Arenibacter algicola: one gene and its partners. The protein of the gene in region 1 interacts with the protein of each later gene in a pairwise test. Links are inferred from orthologs where the notes say so. Each region holds a gene or a part of one and is shown in the gene's direction. Other genes may lie near its edges.

Region 1 (6,999 bases):
CTTCTGCCTGTTCATTTAGGGCATGTATTTCTTTGGTCCACAGGGCCTCGCCCAAGGATTTGGCACAGAGCTCGTCCATCCAATCGGGGACGGATTCCCTATATTTTCTTATTTTGGAGAGTTCATCAAATTTTCCTTTGATCCTTCTTTCCGGGGTAGGTTCAATTTGCTTCCAGTCCGGTAGTTTAATGCCTTTAAGAACGGCCCAAACAGCAAACATTCTAAATAGATTGGGCCTGCTATATGGGGCCTTAACTTCGGCTATTTCGGCGTACAATCTCCTCCATCGCACCATTTCGTAGGTGGTCTCAGCAATAAAACCTCTGTCCCGGGCACCCCATCGTTTGTCATATTTTAATACTTTTTCCACTACCTTATCTGCATATTCACCTTCATTAAATATATAATTTAACGCATCAACAACCGCAAACACTAGATTTCTATGTAATCGCATTTTAAAAAATTAAGATTGCAAAGGTATTGTATTAGAACCTATTCCTATTATTTTTGGGGAAAATTATAAGCATGCGCAATTATTTGGTGATTCTCATTCTATGCATTTTTGGCTCCTGTTCCGAAATGGAAGAACAGAGAGTGTTTAGTGATGTAAAAATAGAGACCATTTATACCGATTCATTGAGCTTTAGGGCCATAGAAATTATGGATGGCGGCAATATGGCATTTGCAGCCAACAAGGGAGCTTTTGGTTTAGTGGATCTTAGGACCAATAAAGTGAGGGTCAATACCCAAAAATATGACAGTATTCTTCCTGAATTTAGGGCAGTAGCACAAAATTCTACCGATTTTTTCATGCTTTCCATTGGTAACCCGGCCTTGTTGTACAAAACCGGAGACAAGGGCACTATGGAATTGGTATATAAGGAAGAGGATGAGAAGGTATTTTATGATGCCATGACCTTTTGGAACGACCAGGAGGGTATTGCCGTTGGGGACAGCATGAATGGGTGCCTGTCTATAATCATTACTAGGGATGGCGGTAGTACCTGGAAAAAAATATCATGTTCTTCTTTGCCAAAGTCGGAAACCGGGGAGGGGGCCTTTGCCGCCAGTAATACCAACATAAAGGTTTTGGGTACAATGGCTTGGATAGGAACTACACATGGAAATGTTTATCACACCAAGGACAAGGGGTTTACTTGGGAAGTTATAAAAACGCCCATAACAAGTGCAGAAACTACCCAAGGTATCTTTTCCATTGATTTTTATGATGAAAACCTGGGCGCTGTTATTGGCGGGGATTATGTTGAACCGGAATTAAATAGTGGGAACAAGGCAGTAACCATGGACGGAGGTAAAACCTGGAAATTGATTGCCGATGGCCAATTGCCAAATTATAGAAGCTGCGTTCAATTTGTGCCAAATTCTAACGGCAAGTCACTAGTTGCCGTTGGTTTTGAGGGTATTGCTTATTCTTATGACACTGGTGAAACCTGGAAGCAACTTTCAGATGAGTCTTTTTATACCCTTAGGTTTATGAACGACACTATTGCATATGCCGCAGGAAAGGACAGGATTGCGAAGCTAATTTTTCGCTGATATGTTATGGTATTGAAAAAGACGATGTTTTAATAGACGGCCTTTGACTTGGAGCTTGGAGAATAATTACCTTCCACCCTTTTTCTGTCTATATTGTTTTAGAAGCTGACGTTTAAAATCCTCTTCCGAACGCATCAACAAAATGGTCTTCTTGGCCGAAATTGTCTTGGATATATTTTCGATATAGGATTTTTCCAACTTATATTTTTCTTCCTCCAATTTTTGCATACGGCCAAGAAGTTCACTGGCTTGTGCGTCCGATAGGGCATCCAGATTTTTTATCTCGGAACCTATTTCGAAGCGCTCCTCCCTGAACAAACCTTCCCTTTTGGATTGATGTTCATTGTAAAGAGGCCAAAAACTTTGGGCTTCCTTTGGAGTAAGGTCCAATCTTTCTGTAATGAAAGCTACTTTTAGTGATTTTATTTTATCCCAATCCTGTCTTTCCTGTGAGCTTAAGGATAGCGTAACTGCAAGGAAAAGGATAGGGGCAAGTATTTTTATTTTTCTAATCATCATTGTGCATATTTAATTCTTCAAAATCTTCAATATGGGAGTCCAGATAATCTATGATATTGTCATTATCCAGCTTAATTTCCAGAATATCGTTTAGGTCCAAATCATCGATTGGAAGTATTTCCGCCAAATCATAGGAGGTAAGTTCCAAGTCGTTAAATTCAAAATAATTTTCTATGTCAGAATTGGCCAAGTCCGAATATGATGGCGTTTTATCGCTATTAAATTGAACCACAAGGAACAATAGTACCACCGCGGCAACGGAAGCGGCCGTGTAATAGTGTTTCTTATAAGATTTTAATGGTATTACCTTGGTCTCGGCCGGAATACTTTCCAGTTGTTCCAGAAGCCTTGTGTTAAAAGTTTCAAAATAACCCTCCGGAACTTTGAATCCTTCATTCGGAGGCATAGACGCATCTTCCTTTGCTATCTTTTTCATGATATCGCTGGAAAAGGTATCGAAATACCCATCTGGAACCCCAAAACTGTTATTTTTATTTAATTTATCCATTTCAATAGTTTGACCTTGAACAATATAAAAGGTTTAATTTTCTTTCAAAAAAGCTTCGATCTTTTTTGATGCCAAATGATAGGAGGCTTTTAATCCACCTACGGAGGTCTCTAAAATCTCTGAAATTTCTTCATACTTCATCTCCTGAAAATATTTCATATTAAATATTAATTTTTGCTTTTCAGGAAGTGTTGCTATGGCCATTTGTAATTTTAGTTGAATTTCATCGCCTTCAAAATAGACATCGGCCCTCAAATCTTCAACTGCCTTGGTCATCAACTTCTCGTTATTTATCTTAAATTTTTGTGATTTGGATTTTAAAAATGACAATGCCTCATTGGTGGCTATTCTATACATCCAGGAGTATAATTTACTGTCACCCTTAAAGCTATCGATATTTCTGAAAACCTTTATAAAGGTATTCTGCAATACATCATCGGTGTCATCATGGTTTAATACAATTCGTCTTATATGCCAATACAGACGTTCCTTGTAAGTGCTCACCAACACCTCAAAAGCCTTGGCCTGATGGTCCTTTTGCTTTAATTGTATTACTAAAGTTTCTTCCGCAATCAACATTTTGGACTTAAGTTCCATTATAGGACTATAGAAATTGAAAATGGTTTATTTATGGCTTTATTATTTTTTATGACTAAAAGCAAAGGTAAGCAAGTTTAACTACTGTAATTTTTTATTAGGTTATCACCTTTTAAAGAAAATTATTTTTATTTTTTAACTATTTTTGATTTTATTCCTTGCAGAAAGGTATCAATTCTTTGTTTAACAATTATAAAATGAAATCATAAGTGACTTTTAGTGTGCATGATAGTTGGCACAAGCTTTTGCTTGCCGAGTTAAAAAAACCTTATTTTGAATCTCTTATGGCCTTTGTTAAAGAGGAATATGCCAAACACACATGCTACCCAAAGGAGAATAATATTTTTTCCGCTTTTAATCACTGTCACTTAGAAGAAACCAAAGTAGTTATTATAGGTCAAGATCCTTATCATGGACCTAATCAGGCCAATGGTCTTTGTTTTTCCGTAAACGGGGGCGTGGCGCACCCACCCTCGTTGGTCAATATATTTAAGGAAATTGAATCGGATTTGGGCAAAGCTTATCCTGAGAATGGAAATTTGGAACATTGGGCAGACCAAGGCGTTCTTTTACTGAACGCCACCTTAACAGTACGGGCGCAAGAAGCTGGCAGTCACCAAAATAAGGGATGGGAGTATTTTACGGATACCGTTATCCAAAAATTATCCAATGAAAAGGAAGGGTTGGTATTTTTATTATGGGGAGGTTTTGCCAAGAAGAAGGCCAAGTTGATCAATACGGAAAAACATTACATTTTGACTTCCGGACATCCTTCTCCCTTGAGTGCCAATAGAGGGTATTGGTTTGGGAACAGGCATTTTAGTAAAACCAACAAAATATTATTGGAAAATGGAAGACAAGCAATTAATTGGTAATCTGAATTTTGATGGATTAGGATTTATACAAAACTGTCATATGGCTATAAAGTATAGAAACGGTTCCTTTTTTATTGCAAAATTTCAGTTTTAGAAAGAACATTTATATTACTTTTTTGTCCAAAAGCGAAAATGTAGTATTAACTAAATCTATATTTGTACTTTTTTTGAAATTGTATTGTAAAACTTACACTAGCATTTGTGATATTAAATATTAATAGGTTAATGAATTCTACTAAATTAAAATGGGTATTGTTGGTTGATGACGACGGAACAACCAATATGCTCAATAAACTATTTTTAAAAAAACTTATTCCTGACCTGGATATTGATACTGTTACGGATGGTCATAGGGCGTTGGATTTTATTGAGGCGAACATAAATGATATAGACCAAGGAAGTTTTCTTTTGATTTTGGATATTGAAATGCCGATAATGAACGGATGGCAATTTTTGGAGGCTTTTGATATACTTTTTAGAAAAGAGGAAAAAGAAAAAATTGTAATAGCTGTATTGACCGCCAATGGTACTGAGGAATTAACCTACAGGGCCTTGGCCAATCCACGTGTTAAGGAATGTCTTCAGAAACCTTTGTCGGATATCAATTTTAGAAGTATAATCCAAACCTATTTTTACGAGTAGGCGACCAGAAATCAAAAAAAATCTGTTTGTCCCTTTTTAAGTTCCCTTATACAATATCTCCTTGCTTGGGGTTATCTTTTCAATAAGCTTCAAGTCCTTTAAGGTGTTTTGTACCAATTCCAAATTCTTTTTACTGATATTATTTTGTCCCCATTCCGTTAGGGATAGCCAATGTTCAATATCTTCCAGTTGCTGGTTATAAGTGTTGGCCAAGGTCCGGTCTATACTGGGAATCCGTTTAAAATCGGAGGTATATATATTGATGATGTCCAATATATGTTTCAAGGTTCCGGGATTTTCGGTGATAAACTTATCCGTTGCGGCAATAACGAAGCAAGGCCATGGGGTTGGGCAGTCTGTAATTCTTCTAAATACTCCTTGATCAACCAAGGGTTTTGTAGTAAAACGCTCCCACATAAAATAATCGGCCTTGCCCTCTGTTAAACTGGCCACCGCACCATTTAAATTGTCGATTACCTCAAATTTTAAATCTTGGGTGTTCCAACCTTGGTTTTGTGCGTTTACGTATGCCATTAGATGGCTGCCACTCCCATACCTACTTATAGCTGCGGTTTTGTCTTTTAGATGGGCCAAGGTCTTATAATTACTTTTGGCAGCTACGTGGATGCCCCATAAGAGGGGAGTAGCTATATATTCCTGAACTATTTTCGAGGGATTCCCTTCGCTTATACTTTTTACGATCCCTTCGGTCAAAATAATTGCCAGATCGGTTTCGTTATCTTTTAATAATTGAGCCATTTTACCGGTTCCTTCCGGGATATCTGTCCAATTTAGGTTTATTCCACGGGCTCCGAAGGCGCCTTCTTCTATGGCTAATTGCCAGGGAAAATTAAAGTGTTCGGGAACACCTATGATATTTACATTTTTCAAATCAATTATTTTTATCTGGTTTGTCAATTAATTAGGAGTGCCGGCTATAATGATGTTTTTAATTTTTGGTATATATAGCACATATTAAAGCACTTACATTCAATTAATTGTCTTTTTAACTATTGTAACTTTAGGCTATCTTGTTCAGGGCATATTTTATCAGTTCGTCTATCGCCAAATCCGGTCTTGATGAAAACTGTCCGTTTGGCCTATTTGCCAAAATACAGTTTAAGGAAACGGCCCTGTGACCCAATAACTTTGCCAAGCCATAAATGCCGGAGGTCTCCATTTCCAAATTGGTAATGCGTTTATTTTTGTAGTTAAAACTGGCCAGTTTGGCATTCATGTTGTCATCTTCCAATTTTAATCGTAAACTTCTGCCCTGAGGCCCGTAGAACCCAACATTTGTAGCGGTAAATCCAAGTTGCATATTGTCCGAGACGAACTGGGCTCCCAAGTCTTTGTCATATGCTACCACATAGGGGCTAGACTTTTCTTTCAGCCATTTGGTGTGCTTTAAAAATGCTTCCTGAATTTCTGGGTGTTGAATATGTACACTGTCGTAAAAATGCAAAAGACTGTCCAGGCCAATGGCGTATTCGCTTATCAAAAAGGAATCTACGGGAATATCGGGCTGAATGGCTCCAGAAGTCCCTATTCTAATAATATCCAATCGGGTTTTATCTTTTTTTACGGTCCTGGTTTCAAAATCAATGTTGACCAGGGCATCCAGTTCATTTAGGACAATGTCTATATTGTCCGTGCCGATACCGGTTGAAATTACGGATATACGCTTGTTGTTCAGCCATCCCGTATGGGTCAGGAATTCCCGTTTTCCTTTTTTTAAGTCGATCTTATCAAAAAACTGGGAAACGCGCTTTACCCTATCGGGATCTCCAACGGTAATTACGGTGTCTGCTAGGTCTTGGGGTAATAAATTAAGATGATATACGCTTTGGTCTGCGTTTAGGATTAGCTCTGAAGAACCAATTTTCATTTTACAATTTTAGTATGCGGTTCGTTTCAGAGTTATAGAGGAAATTATATTTTAAGGCACCGCCTAAATAGGCATCATTTTCTTGGATACAGGAGTAGTAGCTGGTTTTTCCTTCCAGGATTTCCATACCTTTTTTTGAAAGTTTAACAGGACTTAAATTGGTAAAAAGAGGTTTTAACTTGGTTATTACACGCTCGTATTGGGTATCGCCAAAACCATAACGCCCTTGGTTTCTCAAGACCGTGTTCAATAATTCCAGTTTGGTCTTTGGTTTGGCACTGCGTGCCAAGCGCAATATATTGTTTTCTACTTCATTGAGACCGTTTCTAATGGTTGGGAAACGCATCAGGTGGGCTTCTATAGCACCGGAAAGGTGGGAGAACTGAAAACTGTCAAAATCCTTAAGGTTTTCC
Region 2 (7,119 bases), 1.8 Mb from region 1 along the record:
ACAGGAACAGGGAAGACCAGAACAGTGATTGGACTTTCGTACCGACTTATAAAATCGAATAGATTCAAGCGCATCCTGTTCCTTACGGATAGAAAGCTATTAGCTCAACAGGCATTTGGAAGTTACCAGGACAATAAAGTTGAGGGCATCAATACCTTTTCTGAGGTCTATAAAATGGAATATACAAAAACCCTTATACCGGACTCAGAGACCCGTTTACATTTTGCAACCGTTCAAAGTATGGTTAAGAGATTATTCTATGGAGAAAATGATGGTCTTTCAATTGATACCTATGATTGCATAATCATAGATGAAGCTCACAGAGGATATAATCTGGACAAAGAGTTGGATGAGGAAGACCTAGAATTTAAAAATCAAGATGATTACGTAAGTCAATATAAAAAGGTCATCGAATATTTTAACGCTTACATTATCGGTCTTACGGCTACACCTGCTTTGCATACCACAGAGATTTTCGGGAAACCTGTTTTCTCTTATTCTTATCGCCAAGCAGTTATTGATGGTTTTCTATCAGATCATGAGCCACCATACCGTATCAAAACACGCTTAAGCGAAGAAGGTATCCTTTGGAAAAAAGGGGAGCGACCCAAGGTATTTAATCCAGAAACCAACAAAATTGAGGAACTGGCTGAATTAGAGGACGATCTTTTGGTAGAAATAGAACAATTCAATAAACTTGTTATTACCCCAGAATATAACCGAAAGGTGTTACAGGAATTAGTGAAACACCTTGATCCTGATAGCGAGGAAAAAACTTTGATTTTTGCCGTTCGTGATTCCCATGCCGATATGATCGTGGATATGCTTTATGAAGAATTTGAAAACATCGGTTTGGAAGTCCCTCAAAAGGCCATTCAAAAAATTACGGGTGCAGCTTATGATCCAGAACAATTGACCAAGGAATATAAAAATGAGAAGTTTCCTAATATTGCGGTAACTGTAGATCTATTGACCACTGGTATAGATGTTCCCAAAATCTGTAATCTGGTGTTTTTACGCCGTGTAGGAAGCCGTATTTTATATGAACAAATGATTGGCCGCGCAACCCGTTTGTGTCCCGAAATTAATAAAGAAGACTTTAAGATATTCGATGCTGTCAGGGTACACGAAGCCCTTCAGGACTACACCCAAATGAAACCCGTCTCTAACCCCAATACCTCTTTTACCCAGTTGGTAAACGAACTGGACGATATCAGTTCAGACGAACGGATAAAAACACAAGGGGAGCAACTGATTGCGAAATTGCAACGTAAACGAAAAAAAATTGAGGAGGATAGTCTAGAGGAATTTATCTATATGGCAGGTGGTAAGGAGCCTAAAGAAGTGATACAAGCCATTAAAAATGCCAGTGCCCAAGAAGTAAAGGCAATTATCAAAGAATTTAAAGGGCTTTGGAATTATTTGGACAAGAAAGTGTATCGTCCAAAACATCAGCTTATCTCAGACCATGCCGATGAATATCTGGGAACGGATAGGGACTATGGCAATGCCAAAAAACCAGAAGATTATATTGAGAATTTCAAAAAGTTCCTAAAGGAAAATCAAAACAAGATAGCCGCCCTGAAGGTGATCGTTTCCAGCCCCAGTACTTTGGACAGGCAATCATTAAAGGAACTACGGTTATTATTGGACCAAGAAGGTTATAATGCAAAAACGCTTAATGCCGCGTGGCGAGATGTAAAGAATCAGGACATAGCGGCAGATATTATTGCTTACATTCGCACACTTTCCTTGGATATTGATCTAGTGGGGCATGAAGAACGGGTAAACCGTGCTTTTGAGAAGGTGAATAACATGAAACCATGGAACAGAATTCAACAAAAATGGTTGGATCGATTTCAAAAACAACTTTTGGCCGAAACCATACTGACCAAGGAAGATTTGGACAAGGAACCTTTTAAAAGTGAAGGTGGCTACAACAGAATAAACAAACAATTTGAGCAACAATTGGATGACTTATTAAAGACCATCAATGATAATTTATATGTTGCCTAACTTAATACAAGAAGATTATAAATGAGTGCAGACGAAATAGCAAATAAACTTTGGAACCTTTGCAATGTATTGCGGGATGATGGTGTTACCTATCACCAGTATTTGAACGAATTAACCTATATCCTATTCCTTAAGTTAAGCGAAGTTAAGGACTTTGAGCAGCATATTCCGGAACATTATAGATGGCGTTCTTTTGTGGAAGAGACCGATAATAACGAGGCTTTTCAAAGGTATCGCAGCTTTTTGGCGGAAGTGAGTAATGAAACCACCAGTGCTGGCATTAAAGAAATCTATGCCAACGCTTCTACCAGTCTTCGCAAACCCGTAAATTTTAACACCCTTGTACAGGCCATTGATGATTTGGACTGGTATGAGGAGACAGACCGTGATGTTATGGGCGACATATACGAAAGCCTATTGGAGAAAAATGCTGGTGAAAAGAAAAGTGGTGCCGGACAATACTTTACGCCACGACCATTGATCAATGTTATGGTAGAACTCATGTCTCCAAAATTGGGAGAACGATGGAACGACCCTGCAGCAGGTACTTTTGGTTTTATGATATCTGCCGATGAATACCTTCGGACCAAGTATGACAACTATTTCAATTTAAGTGAAAAGGACCGAAAGTTTCAGGTAGAAAAGGCCTTTAGTGGGGTAGAGTTGGTAGGCGATGCCCACCGTTTGGCCTTGATGAATGCCCGTTTACACGGCATGGAAAGTGAAATTATTTTAGGTGATACGCTTACTGAAATGGGCAAAGACCTTAATAATTTTGATGGTGTATTGGCCAACCCACCCTTTGGTACCAAAAAAGGGGGTGAACGCCCTACTCGGGACGACTTTACCTACCCTACGAGTAACAAACAGCTCAACTTTTTGCAGCATATCTATAGAAGTTTAAAGAAAGACGGTAAGGCAAGAGCTGCCGTTGTGCTACCTGATAATGTATTGTTTGAGGATGGCGACGGACAAAAAATACGTCGTGATTTAATGGACAAATGTAACCTACATACCATTCTAAGGCTACCCACAGGGATATTTTATGCTGCAGGGGTAAAGACCAATGTACTATTTTTTACCAGGGGCACTACTGAAACAGAAAATACCAAGGGGGTATGGTTTTATGATATGCGTACCAATGTGCCCAGTTATGGCAAACGTACCCCGTTTACCCGAACGGCTTTTAATGAGTTTATAGAGGCTTATACAGGAGGGGTAAAACCCGAAAAGTTATCGAATGAATTTGACGGTACCGTTGACGAGACTTCTAGAAAAAGGATTACCAACGAGCGCTGGCAATATATTGACCTCGAAACCATAGCCAAAAAGAACGATTCCTTGGATTTAGGGCTAATAGCGGATGATAGTGTTAGCAATGGAGAACATTTGGGGGAACCAGTACAGATTGCCAAAGAGGCCTTAACGGAGTTAGAAACCATTACCCGGCAGTTGCAGGCGATGATAAAGGAATTGGGATAATGGCTAGTAGAGGAGATATTGATTTTCAAAAAGTACAACCAATACTACACAAGAAATGGGATACAATTCCTTTTGAAGTTTCATTAGAAAAAACACCAAAATATATTAAGCATAAAACCAAAGGTCTAGCATTGTCAGGAACATTTCCTGTGGTAGACCAAGGAGAAGATTTAATTTCTGGTTATATTGAGGATGCTGAAAAAATATATCAAGGAAAATTACCCATCGTAATATTCGGTGACCACACAAGGATAATAAAATATGTAGACTTCCAGTTCGCAGTTGGAGCTGATGGAACTAAGATTTTGAAACCAAATGAAAATTTCAACTCAAAATTTTTTTTTCATTACCTCAAAGCTTTATCTATACCAGACTTGGGATACAGCCGACATTATAAAATCCTAAAGGAAGTTAAAATTCCTCTCCCACCACGCCCTGAGCAAGACCGTATCGTTGCCAAAGTCGATACATTAATGGCTCAGGTGGCGACCATGCAAAAAAGCTTGGAGCACATACCACAACTTTTAAAAGATTTTAGGCAGCAGGTGTTGACACAAGCAGTTACCGGTAAGTTGACGGAGGAATGGCGTGAGGGGAAACAATTAAATGACTGGAAAGTAGAATTTGCAAAAGATTGTTGTGAAAAGGTACAAAGTGGGGGAACTCCAAGAGGAAGTAATTTTGCTGAATCTGGAATTCCATTTTTTAAAGTTTATAATATTGTAAATCAACAAATTTCATTTGATTATAAGCCTCAATTTATTTCTGAAGAAATTCAAAATTCACAATGTAAAAAGTCAATTTGTTTTCCAAATGATGTATTGATGAATATTGTAGGTCCACCATTAAATAAAGTTGCAATTGTACCTGAAGAATTTCCTGAATGTAATATTAACCAAGCTATCACCTTATTTAGAGTCAAAGAGTGTTTGAATAATAAATTTTTGTACTATTTCCTCTGTGAAGGTTCATCAGTAAATAAATTGGTTAATGAAACAAGAGGGGTTGTAGGGCAAGTAAATATTTCATTAACTCAATGTAGATCATTTGAAATACCAATTCCACCCATAGAAGAGCAAGAGGAAATCGTCCGTCGCGTAGAAAGTTTATTTACCAAAGCAGATGCCATTGAACAACAATACCAATCCTTAAAAACTAAAATAGATACATTGCCACAAGCTATACTGCATAAAGCCTTTAAAGGGGAGTTGGTAGCGCAGTTGGATAGTGATGGAGATGCAGTTAATCTTTTAAAAGAGATAGAAGAATTAAAGAAAAACAAAGGGAGAAAGTGAAAATAAAAAGTCTTTGGGTATCTGAATATAAAAATTTAAAGAATCAAACCTTTACGTTTAATAAAGGGCTAACATCTTTAATAATAGGACAAAATGGTTTGGGAAAATCTAACCTATTGGAGATTATTGTTTTAATATTAAAGGAATTAGACCTAGCTGCAAATGAGGACTATTTTTTTTCTGCCAAAACCAATATCTACTTTCTATTTAAAATTCAATATGAGTGTCGTGATTCTATACTTACAATAGAAAAAAACAGTAGTTCTCTTTTAATTGAAAGGCATGACTTAAATATAAATCGCGACATTAAACTGACCTTTAATCAATTAAAAGTAAATAAGCATCTATATCTACCTGACTTTGTTATTGGATATTACTCCGGAGAAAACAAAAGAATTAAAGGTTTATTCGGAAAACACGCAGAGAAAAGAATTAACAATATCAAAAATAATAAGAACTCCAAATTCCCAACATTGGGTAAGTTTTTCTTTACTGACCAGAACCTTGGAGAATTATTATTCTTTACACTTTGGGTGTTTCAAAACGATAAGGAATATGCTGAAAAAATAAAGGAGCTATTCCAAAAATATGTTGGAGTTGAAGCCAATACTAAAGTAAATATTACATTTAAAAATCCGGAGTTTTCTAAAAATTATCCAGATAAAAATGCAGACTTACTTGTTGAAAATATACAAAATGATGTTGAAAATCCATTTTGGGGAATTCAGGGTAAACTCGATAAGTTTCTAAGACTCTTATATGATAACAACTCTTCTACCAGTTTACCAACGGCCTATGTTGACGATAAAAATAATGAAGAAATTCTGCTATTGGATAAAATAAACTTTGACAGTTTAAAAGATGACCTGGCTAAAGATTTTCCAACTCCAGCTGATTTATTTGATGTATTACATGCCGCTGATACCATTGGAATAATTAAGGAAATTGACTCAGTTATCAGTAAAAATGGAGCTCGCATTAATCATAATTTTAAAGAATTAAGCGAAGGTGAGCAACAAATCCTAACTATTTTAGGTCTGTTATTGCTTACCGGAAAATCTGATAGTCTCTATATTTTTGATGAACCTGACACTCATCTAAACCCTATTTGGCAACGTCAATTTATAAATCTTTTAAAGGAGTTTAATCTTGATGACGCTAATAGTCAAATTTTGGTTGCAACCCATAGTCCATTGATTGTACAAAACACCAAAAATGCAAATTTACTCCTACTTAGAAAAGAAGGTGATAATGTGGTTATTGATGATGGAAATCACATTGTAGAGAATTGGAGAATTGACCAGGTTCTAGTAAGTGAATACTTTGATCTGCCGACTGCACGTCCTTCCAATCTTGATATATACATGGAAACACGTGAGGAAATACTGAAAAAGGAAGAAATCACTGAAAGTGATGAATTAAAATTAAAAGAATTTCAAAATGATTTTGGGGTGTTTCCAACAGGTGAAACAGTAAATGACATAAAAGCGATGTTACTTATTAGAAAAATAACAGAAAAAATAGATGATAAAACTTAAAAAAAACCGAGCTATTCCATCCGTTTTAGACCAACAAGGAAATTGTAAATTAAGCAATGGGACATATAATATGTGCAATAATTATGATATGACCCCAAATGATTTTGACCAGGGTACTGAAACATTTACTTTTGAAAATAATATTTATGCAAGCGCGAATATCAAAGAACAATTAAGAATTGATCAAAATGGGAAATGTGCATTTTGTGAACAAAATATTATTAGTATATCCTATGGTGATGTTGAACACTTTCGGCCTAAAGGTGGTTATCGTCAAAATGAAACCGATGACTTCAATAGGCCTGGTTATTACTGGCTAGCTTACGATTGGAGTAATTTATTGCTTGTTTGTCAAATTTGCAATCAAAGACATAAAAAAAATTATTTTCCTGTTAGAAATCCTGAAAGAAGAGCTTTAAATCATCATTATGATATTAGATTGGAGAAACCATTTTTTATCAATCCGTACTTTGAAAATCCTCGACAATTAATTGGATTTAGAAAAGAAGTCGCTTACGGAAAGGATAGAAGGCATAGAGGAAAAAAAACTATTGCAACCATAGGGTTAAATAGAAGAAGTAAAAATGGAGCATACAAGGATTTACTAGAAGAACGACGAGATTATTTAATTTTAATTGCAACTACTCATAAAATTAGTCAAAAAAAACCAGGAGGAGATCTCACAACTAATGAAATAGTTATGGCAGCTGACATAGTTAAAAATGCAAAAGTTAAAACCTCAAAATTTTCAGCTATGCTTCAGGAGAATCTAACTTAGTCCATAAAAT
Region 3 (6,943 bases), on another replicon or contig:
CCTAAAAGGATTTGGCAAAGCTATACTAGCCTTTGAAGGAATGGGGGCGAATTTTGGATTTATTAAAGTTGGCAACAGTCTGATTGAAAAAAGAACAAAGGATATTAAAGAGTTAAATCATTATATCAACAACGGTGTATGGGACAGCGTACACTTTTTAGCCACAACAATTAAAAACTAATCATTATGAACTTCAGGACAACAGTATTCAAGAGAGCGCACGAAATTGCAAAACAAACAGGAAAGACTTTTGCTATTTGTTTAGTTAAAGCATGGCAGATTTATAGGCTTAAAAAGGCCATGTTAACAAATAAAGTAAAGTTTGCTTATGAAAAGACAGACGGGTCTTTGCGCTATGCCGTGGGGACACTTAAGGGAAACTTTGAAATAAAGGGAACTGGAAAACCTAATTATAAGACTTTATCGTATTTCGATATTCAAGCAAATGGATTTAGGTCTTTTAAAATTGAGAATTTAATCCAAGTATATTAATCATTAAAAAAAGTCAAAATGAACACAGAACACGAAATGAGTACAGTAAACAAATTATTAATGTTACAGGGCATAAACCTTATCCAAGACGGGATTCAGTTCCTAGAGTGGATGGATGACTACAAGGATATAAATACAGTTGATGCCCTTAGTATTTTAAAGGATAGGTTTGAATATTTTAAGGAATCGGCCTTGGAAGATGGCAGTCATGACCATTTAATTATTGACAGGATGAAAGGGCTTTCAAAAAACATACAGTCAGGATATAAAACCAGGGTTGATATTGATGAAAGGTTGAATGAACTTAGAAAAATTGCAAGAATGGAATATGTAGCAAAAAATCAATCGGCCTAAACATCTAAGTAATGATATCTAATAAGAGGGTTTCCGAAAGGTTTCCCTTTTTTTATTTTATTCAAACAGACTCAGTTCCTTGGCTCCTCCAAAAGTAATTTTTTGGACTTTATGTGTTATAGCAGAATCATTTCATAATTCGGTCGATGTCGCTAAATTTTTAACTAAAGTGAATTAGCTACTATTAGATTTTTTTTCATGCCGTCCATCTGATACCGTAGCTATTGCAAAGATCCTTGAATTCATTAACTGTGCCTTCCCCTGCATTTCGGCAGCTTAGCAGTTTGAGTATGGACAACCCTTCCAAATCAACTAACCTTACCCCGTGACCTGGGGAACTTTTAATGCCCAGGGCTTCCCTGTTGTTATAGATGACGTTATGTAGCCTCACGGAACATTGTCCGCTGGACATCACTTCATAGAGAGTGGAATTTTTTTGTAGGGGATTTATCAGTTTAGCTTCTCCTACTTCATTTTCGACCCTGGCAAGTTCGGCCTTTAACTGGTTCCTGTATTCCTTGACGGTCTTAAGGGCGGCTTTATATTGTTCAGGAGTTATTTTCATAATAGTGAATGTTATATCCTGGTTCAAAGTTACTTAATACTGAAATATTGGTGTGATATATTAGCAAGTTACTATATTAGTACGTTAGCAGCAATTACCAAAAAAAATGGGCAAAAAGGAAGAGATTAAAGACATTATTTGGGAGATTTGGAAAATTTCAATTAACGCAAAAAGATTTTTAAAATACTCCTTTTACCTTCATAAACCTGATACGAAAGAAGAATTTGAGTATCTAAGAATGTCGCGTGACTTTCAATTTATAGCTCATGCCCTATGGAGAAATGCCGTTATCGAACTTTCAAAGCTGTTTAATGATTCGAAAAACCGTGATAAGTTTAACATTTTCCACTTTATTAAAAAGCTAGATAAAAATGGATATTTCAGAAGTTTTGAAATTTCCCAAACTAAAATAGATAGTTGGTACAAGCAAATTGAAGAAAGCAGAGAAACAATTGATTTAATCACTGGACTTAGAGATAAAGTTTATGCGCATACGGATGGATTAATAGATAAAAATGGATTAGACACACCGACATTTGAACAGACCGAAAAGCTAATTGATATAGTAGAAAGTGTGATTAAAGAAATTTACTCAAGTATTTTTGATGCACACGCAATGATGGATAGCCCCAGTTTAGAACTAAGTCCTTCGAAAATTATTAAAATTTTAGCAGCTGAGAAAAAAGCAAGAATATCAGCTATAGAAGACTTGTTAAAAAAATAAAAGCCACTAACCATGGTAACCATTGCACAACCCTATAATTCATAAAATATCGATGCTATAAGCGGCCTTTTGGAGTTTTTTTGTTTCTGTTGCCACTTTGGATATGTATAGTAATGTTCCCAAGTGATTATAATTCTATTTCGGGGTTGTGAAAGCAGGAATAAATATGTTTAAGTAAAAATTATTGTTGTAGAGATATAAATATGAAAAAATTAGTTATTCTGATATGCCTTATTTCTTTTTCTTTAAATGCCCAAAAAAAGGATAAACTAACTTCCTACACTGCATCAAATGGTATTAACTATAAGGTGGGGGATATACTATGGTTGGGAAAAGGTTCGGGAGTTGATGGTAAATTTGAATATGTTAAAATTGGTGGATGGGCAAGGAAATTAAGCTCCACCCCAATGAAATTATCTTATAAAAATGAAAATAGGCCGTTTACTATTAAGAAAATGTTTAAGTATCGTTCGGATAAATGGAGGTCTGTCCATTTAACACTTGGATCTGATAGCTCGACTAATTATACTATGGACTTGGATAACGCTATTAGGAGCGGAGAGGTTAAGCAGTCAATTGAAAAACGTGATACCAATCAAAACGTTAGTTATGATAAATATGATAAAATAGCAAAACTTAAAAAGCTATTTGATGATGGTGCCTTGACTCAAGATGAGTACGAAAGGGAGAAAGCAAAATTACTGGGTTCCGAATAAATAATAGGGAATCTTCATATTTGCTATTTATTGCAATTTTACTTTAATAACAAATTGGTTTTCTATTTAGTGGAGAAAATTACTTAGTACTCAAAAAAACTATCGATTGATAATTTTTACAGAAAATCATAAGATTTTGGGCAAATATTGGGCAAATAAAAAAGGGGCCACAACTTAAAACGCTGTTAACCCCTTATTTTATTAGTGACCTCGACTGGATTCAAACCAGTAACCTTCTGAGCCGTAATCAGATGCGCTATTCAGTTGCGCCACGAGGCCGTTGTAAAAATTCATTTTTCCCGTTTAACGGGCTGCAAATATATTTCTTTTTAAATTTACGACAAAATTACAGCAACCAAAATAAATGGATTTTAAGAAATATGTTCGGGATATCCCGGATTTTCCTGAAAAAGGAATCTCTTTTAAAGATATTACTCCCTTATTACAGGACGCTAACGCCTTGGCGAGCGCAGCCGAAGCCTTGTTTGAGCTTATCAAAAATAAAAAAGTGGATAAAGTGGTAGGTATGGAGAGTCGCGGATTTTTCTTTGCGCCCCTATTGGCTACCCGTCTCAATTCCGGCTTTGTTCCGGTGAGAAAGCGTGGAAAATTACCGCATCAAATAATTAGTGAACCCTATGCCCTGGAATATGGTACGGATGTACTGGAAATTCATGTGGATAGCATTTTAAAAGGGGAGAAGGTGCTTATTCATGATGATGTCCTGGCTACCGGAGGGACAGCAAAAGCCGTTTGTAAACTTATAGAAAAGTTGGGTGGAGAAGTTGTTCAATGTAACTTTTTATTGGAGCTAGAGTTTTTAAAGGGTCGGGACAAGTTATCCGGTTACCCGGTTGAGGCCCTTATACGGTATTAATCCAAGGCATTTGTGGTTACCAGGTAACGCCAACCTATAATTGCCATTTGCATTTTTGTGGCTTTGGATAGGTCCAATTGCTTTTTTGAATAGGACGGGAATACCAACTTGTTCAATTTAGCCAAAAGTTTAAAGAAAGCTTTTTTCATCCGATACAATTATTTTTTGGGTTAACTCCAAAAGTTAATGGCCTATGTTTATAGTGTTACAAATATAGGGACTATGTGGTACAAAAGGGATATGGTTTTGCATTGCGGGTTAAAAAGCACTTTGAAATGGTGGGCTTTGTCGATAAAGTGTGTTATGGACCATAAGATATTCCCCAAATATTGTGAGTTTTAGAATAAAACGTATTTTTGCGCAAAATTTTAGAGTAATGAGCACAAACAGAACTTTTACCATGATTAAGCCCGATGCCGTTGAGAATGGACATATCGGTGGAATCTTGGACAAAATAACTTCGGCCGGATTCAAGATCGTGGCAATGAAATATACGCAGTTGAGCAGAAGGGATGCGCAGGCGTTTTATGCAATACATAAGGAACGTCCGTTTTTTGGGGAATTGGTAGATTTCATGACCAGGGGGCCTATTGTATCTGCTATCCTGGAAAAGGATAATGCAGTTGAAGATTTTCGCGCCTTGATCGGGGCAACAAATCCTGCAGATGCAGCAGAGGGGACTATAAGAAAATTGTTCGCTACCTCAATAGCTGAAAATGCAGTACATGGTTCTGATAGTGACGAAAATGCTGCCATAGAAGGTGCATTTCATTTTGCTGGCAGGGAAATTTTTTAAGAATATTTTGCATATAGAATTAAAAACCACGCCCTTGGGCGTGGTTTTTTAGTTAGACAGGAACGGTAGCTCATCTAAGAACAATTTTTGTGATTAGATCCTTACCCAATTCCTCGTTCAATAATTTAATGATCTTTGATTTGCCCAAGCTTAACTCCTCCCTGAGGACCGAAGAGGAAAGCGATACAAATAACGTATCGTTCCTCAATTCAATGGCTGTGGTGTAGTTATTTACCCCGTTTCCCATTAGGTTTTTCCAGGCTTCCCTGGCATTAACACGGTCCATTCCCTTTTGTAATTTGTTTTCGGCAATAAATTCCTGTAAGGCTTCACCAAGGCGAAGGTTGTCATTTTTTCTTTTGGCCATTATTGTTCAAGATTAATGGGTTCAAATCTCCTGTAGTGGTATTTTATATTTTCTTCACTTATTACTATAAATTTATTTTCAGAGAGACTTATAATTTTTTCGTGCCATTCGCTCAGGTCTGTTTTGTAATTTAAGTTAAAAACGCCTTCGTTTTCGTATATGGTAAACAATTCTGCATCATTGGAAGTAACATAGGAGCCATTAAAATTTGGCTGTACCTTTTTTCTAAATCCTTCGTGCTCTTTCACTTCAATATAATCTATACTGGTATTCACTGTATATTCCTTCTTGGAACCATCTGGAAAAGTAACTTTTTCTATCTCCCAGTAGCCGTTCAAATGGGGTAAATCCAATTTGTTCACCTTGTTTCGGCAGCCAACCAGACCAATTAGGATAACTATAATATAAACATTTCGCATACTACAACTTAAATATCTTATAGGATTGGTGAATTTTTTTTACAACTTCCTCGGTTCTGTCGGCATGGGTATCACTGAGAAATATTTGTCCAAAATTTTCTTCATTCACCAAATTAATGATTTGGGCCACCCTGTTTTCGTCCAATTTGTCAAAAATATCATCTAAAAGTAACAAGGGCGTAGTTCCGGCCTGTTTTTTTATAAAATAAAATTGTGCCAGTTTTAGGGCGATCAAGAATGATTTCTGCTGCCCTTGGCTGCCAAATTTTTTAATGGGGTGACCGTCTATCTCAAAGTTCAGGTCGTCTTTATGTGTGCCAACACTTGTGTATTGGAGGGCTTTATCTTTTTCTAGATTCCTCTCCAATAAAGTTAAGAGTTCATTGTCCAATAATTTGCTATCATATGTTAAATTTACAGGTTCTTTTCCGCCCGAAATGGCCAGATACTGTTCCTTGAATATTGGTATGAACTCTTCCAGGAATTTGGCCCTTTTATGGAATATTGTACTTCCATAGTCCTGTAGCTGTTCATTATAGATGGCCAAGGTAGTTTTGTCAAAAGTCTGGTTAACGGCGAAATACTTTAGAAGGGAATTTCTCTGACTTAGGGTTTTATTGTATTTGATAAGATTTTGCAGGTATTCCTTGTCGGACTGGCTAATTACCCCATCCATAAATTTTCTTCTGGTTTCACTGCCTTCAATAATAAGATCACGGTCTGCTGGCGATATAATGACCAAGGGTAGAAAGCCTATATGGTCAGAGAATTTATCATAGGCCTTTCCATTGCGCTTGATGATTTTCTTCATTCCCTTTTTTAGGCTGCAGAGAATCCTTTCCTCCCTATCATTTTTTTGAAACTCCCCATCGATCACGAAAAAATCCTCTTCGTGCTTTATATTTTGGGTGGCGACTGGATTAAAGTAACTTTTTCCAAAGGAAAGATGGTAAATGGCATCCAAAACATTGGTTTTGCCTACCCCGTTATCGCCTACAAAACAATTTATTTTGGAATCGAATTCGAAATTTTCGGACGCAAAGTTTTTATAATTAATAAGTGATAATTTCTTTAGAAACATTCTGGCTTGTAAAATATTTATTTTTAATCCTCCCGGAAACTATAAAATATCCAAAAATAACGAATAAATACCCGTTCGGTTTTGGATAAAAACTTTATTTTTGCGCGATTAATAAAATTCAAAAATGGCAACATACAAGAAAAGAGGTTTTAAACCTAAAAATAAAGAGGAGGAGATTTTGTTGGATGAGCAGGAAAGTACAACTGCAGAAGTATTTAGTTCTCTGGATGAAGGTGCTTCCAGATCGGAGGAATGGGTTTCCAGAAATCAAAATTATATTCTTGGTGTCATTGGGGTGATAGCTGTGGCCGTTTTGGGCTATTTGGCATATTTCCAGTTTGTGGAGAAGCCAAAGGAAGCAAGTGCTGCCAATGAAATGTTATATCCCCAACAATATTTTGACCAAGCTTTATCGGCTACAGCTGAAAAGGATTCCCTTTTTACCCTGGCCTTGAACGGGGCAGAAGGTAAGTATGGGTTTTTGGATATTATAGAAGAGTATAACGGTACTCCTGCAGCTAATTTGGCTAAATATTCTGCCGGGATGGCATT

The links.
Region 2: the proteins of U735_RS0113720 (region 1) and U735_RS0121735 interact in binary tests that used the Escherichia coli proteins (3 or more experiments, as listed by UniProt). The link is inferred for Arenibacter algicola from one-to-one orthologs.
Region 3: the proteins of U735_RS0113720 (region 1) and U735_RS0105195 interact in binary tests that used the Escherichia coli proteins (3 or more experiments, as listed by UniProt). The link is inferred for Arenibacter algicola from one-to-one orthologs.

Annotation. Positions count from the first base shown.
Region 1 is NZ_JPOO01000003.1:793,034-800,032, reverse strand. What follows is about bases 2,470-5,223. They hold U735_RS0113720 (uracil-DNA glycosylase), read left to right. Parts: upstream 2,470-3,390; coding sequence 3,391-4,056; downstream 4,057-5,223. Other genes in these bases: U735_RS0113705 (substrate-binding domain-containing protein), read right to left, coding at 4,735-5,223; U735_RS0113710 (response regulator), read left to right, coding at 4,282-4,698; U735_RS0113725 (RNA polymerase sigma factor), read right to left, coding at 2,618-3,181; U735_RS0113730 (hypothetical protein), read right to left, coding at 2,470-2,584. In the rest of the region: U735_RS0113745 (RsmB/NOP family class I SAM-dependent RNA methyltransferase), read right to left, coding at 1-454; U735_RS0113740 (beta propeller repeat protein), read left to right, coding at 526-1,557; U735_RS0113735 (hypothetical protein), read right to left, coding at 1,624-2,076; more of U735_RS0113730, read right to left, coding at 2,066-2,469; more of U735_RS0113705, read right to left, coding at 5,224-5,589; U735_RS0113700 (nucleoside phosphorylase), read right to left, coding at 5,720-6,586; U735_RS0113695 (DUF1835 domain-containing protein), read right to left, coding at 6,588-6,999. UniProt on the Escherichia coli protein: Excises uracil residues from the DNA which can arise as a result of misincorporation of dUMP residues by DNA polymerase or due to deamination of cytosine.
Region 2 is NZ_JPOO01000003.1:2,588,158-2,595,276, reverse strand. The notes cover bases 1,394-4,267. They hold U735_RS0121735 (class I SAM-dependent DNA methyltransferase), read left to right. Parts: upstream 1,394-2,037; coding sequence 2,038-3,498; downstream 3,499-4,267. Other genes in these bases: U735_RS0121730 (restriction endonuclease subunit S), read left to right, coding at 3,498-4,267; hsdR (type I restriction-modification system endonuclease), read left to right, coding at 1,394-2,016. Also shown: more of hsdR, read left to right, coding at 1-1,393; more of U735_RS0121730, read left to right, coding at 4,268-4,793; U735_RS0121725 (AAA family ATPase), read left to right, coding at 4,790-6,331; U735_RS25100 (HNH endonuclease family protein), read left to right, coding at 6,318-7,109. UniProt on the Escherichia coli protein: The subtype gamma methyltransferase (M) subunit of a type I restriction enzyme. The M and S subunits together form a methyltransferase (MTase) that methylates A-2 on the top and A-3 on the bottom strand of the sequence 5'-AACN(6)GTGC-3'.
Region 3 is NZ_JPOO01000001.1:1,194,162-1,201,104, forward strand. The notes cover bases 3,117-5,814. They hold U735_RS0105195 (nucleoside-diphosphate kinase), read left to right. Parts: upstream 3,117-4,104; coding sequence 4,105-4,524; downstream 4,525-5,814. Other genes in these bases: U735_RS0105185 (adenine phosphoribosyltransferase), read left to right, coding at 3,216-3,728; U735_RS0105190 (hypothetical protein), read right to left, coding at 3,725-3,877; U735_RS0105200 (DUF721 domain-containing protein), read right to left, coding at 4,595-4,891; U735_RS0105205 (lipocalin-like domain-containing protein), read right to left, coding at 4,891-5,310; recF (DNA replication/repair protein RecF), read right to left, coding at 5,312-5,814. Also shown: U735_RS0105150 (hypothetical protein), read left to right, coding at 1-181; U735_RS0105155 (SH3 beta-barrel fold-containing protein), read left to right, coding at 187-492; U735_RS0105160 (hypothetical protein), read left to right, coding at 511-846; U735_RS0105165 (hypothetical protein), read right to left, coding at 1,043-1,411; U735_RS0105170 (AbiU2 domain-containing protein), read left to right, coding at 1,518-2,135; U735_RS0105175 (SHOCT domain-containing protein), read left to right, coding at 2,339-2,851; more of recF, read right to left, coding at 5,815-6,391; U735_RS0105215 (tetratricopeptide repeat protein), read left to right, coding at 6,516-6,943. UniProt on the Escherichia coli protein: Major role in the synthesis of nucleoside triphosphates other than ATP. The ATP gamma phosphate is transferred to the NDP beta phosphate via a ping-pong mechanism, using a phosphorylated active-site intermediate.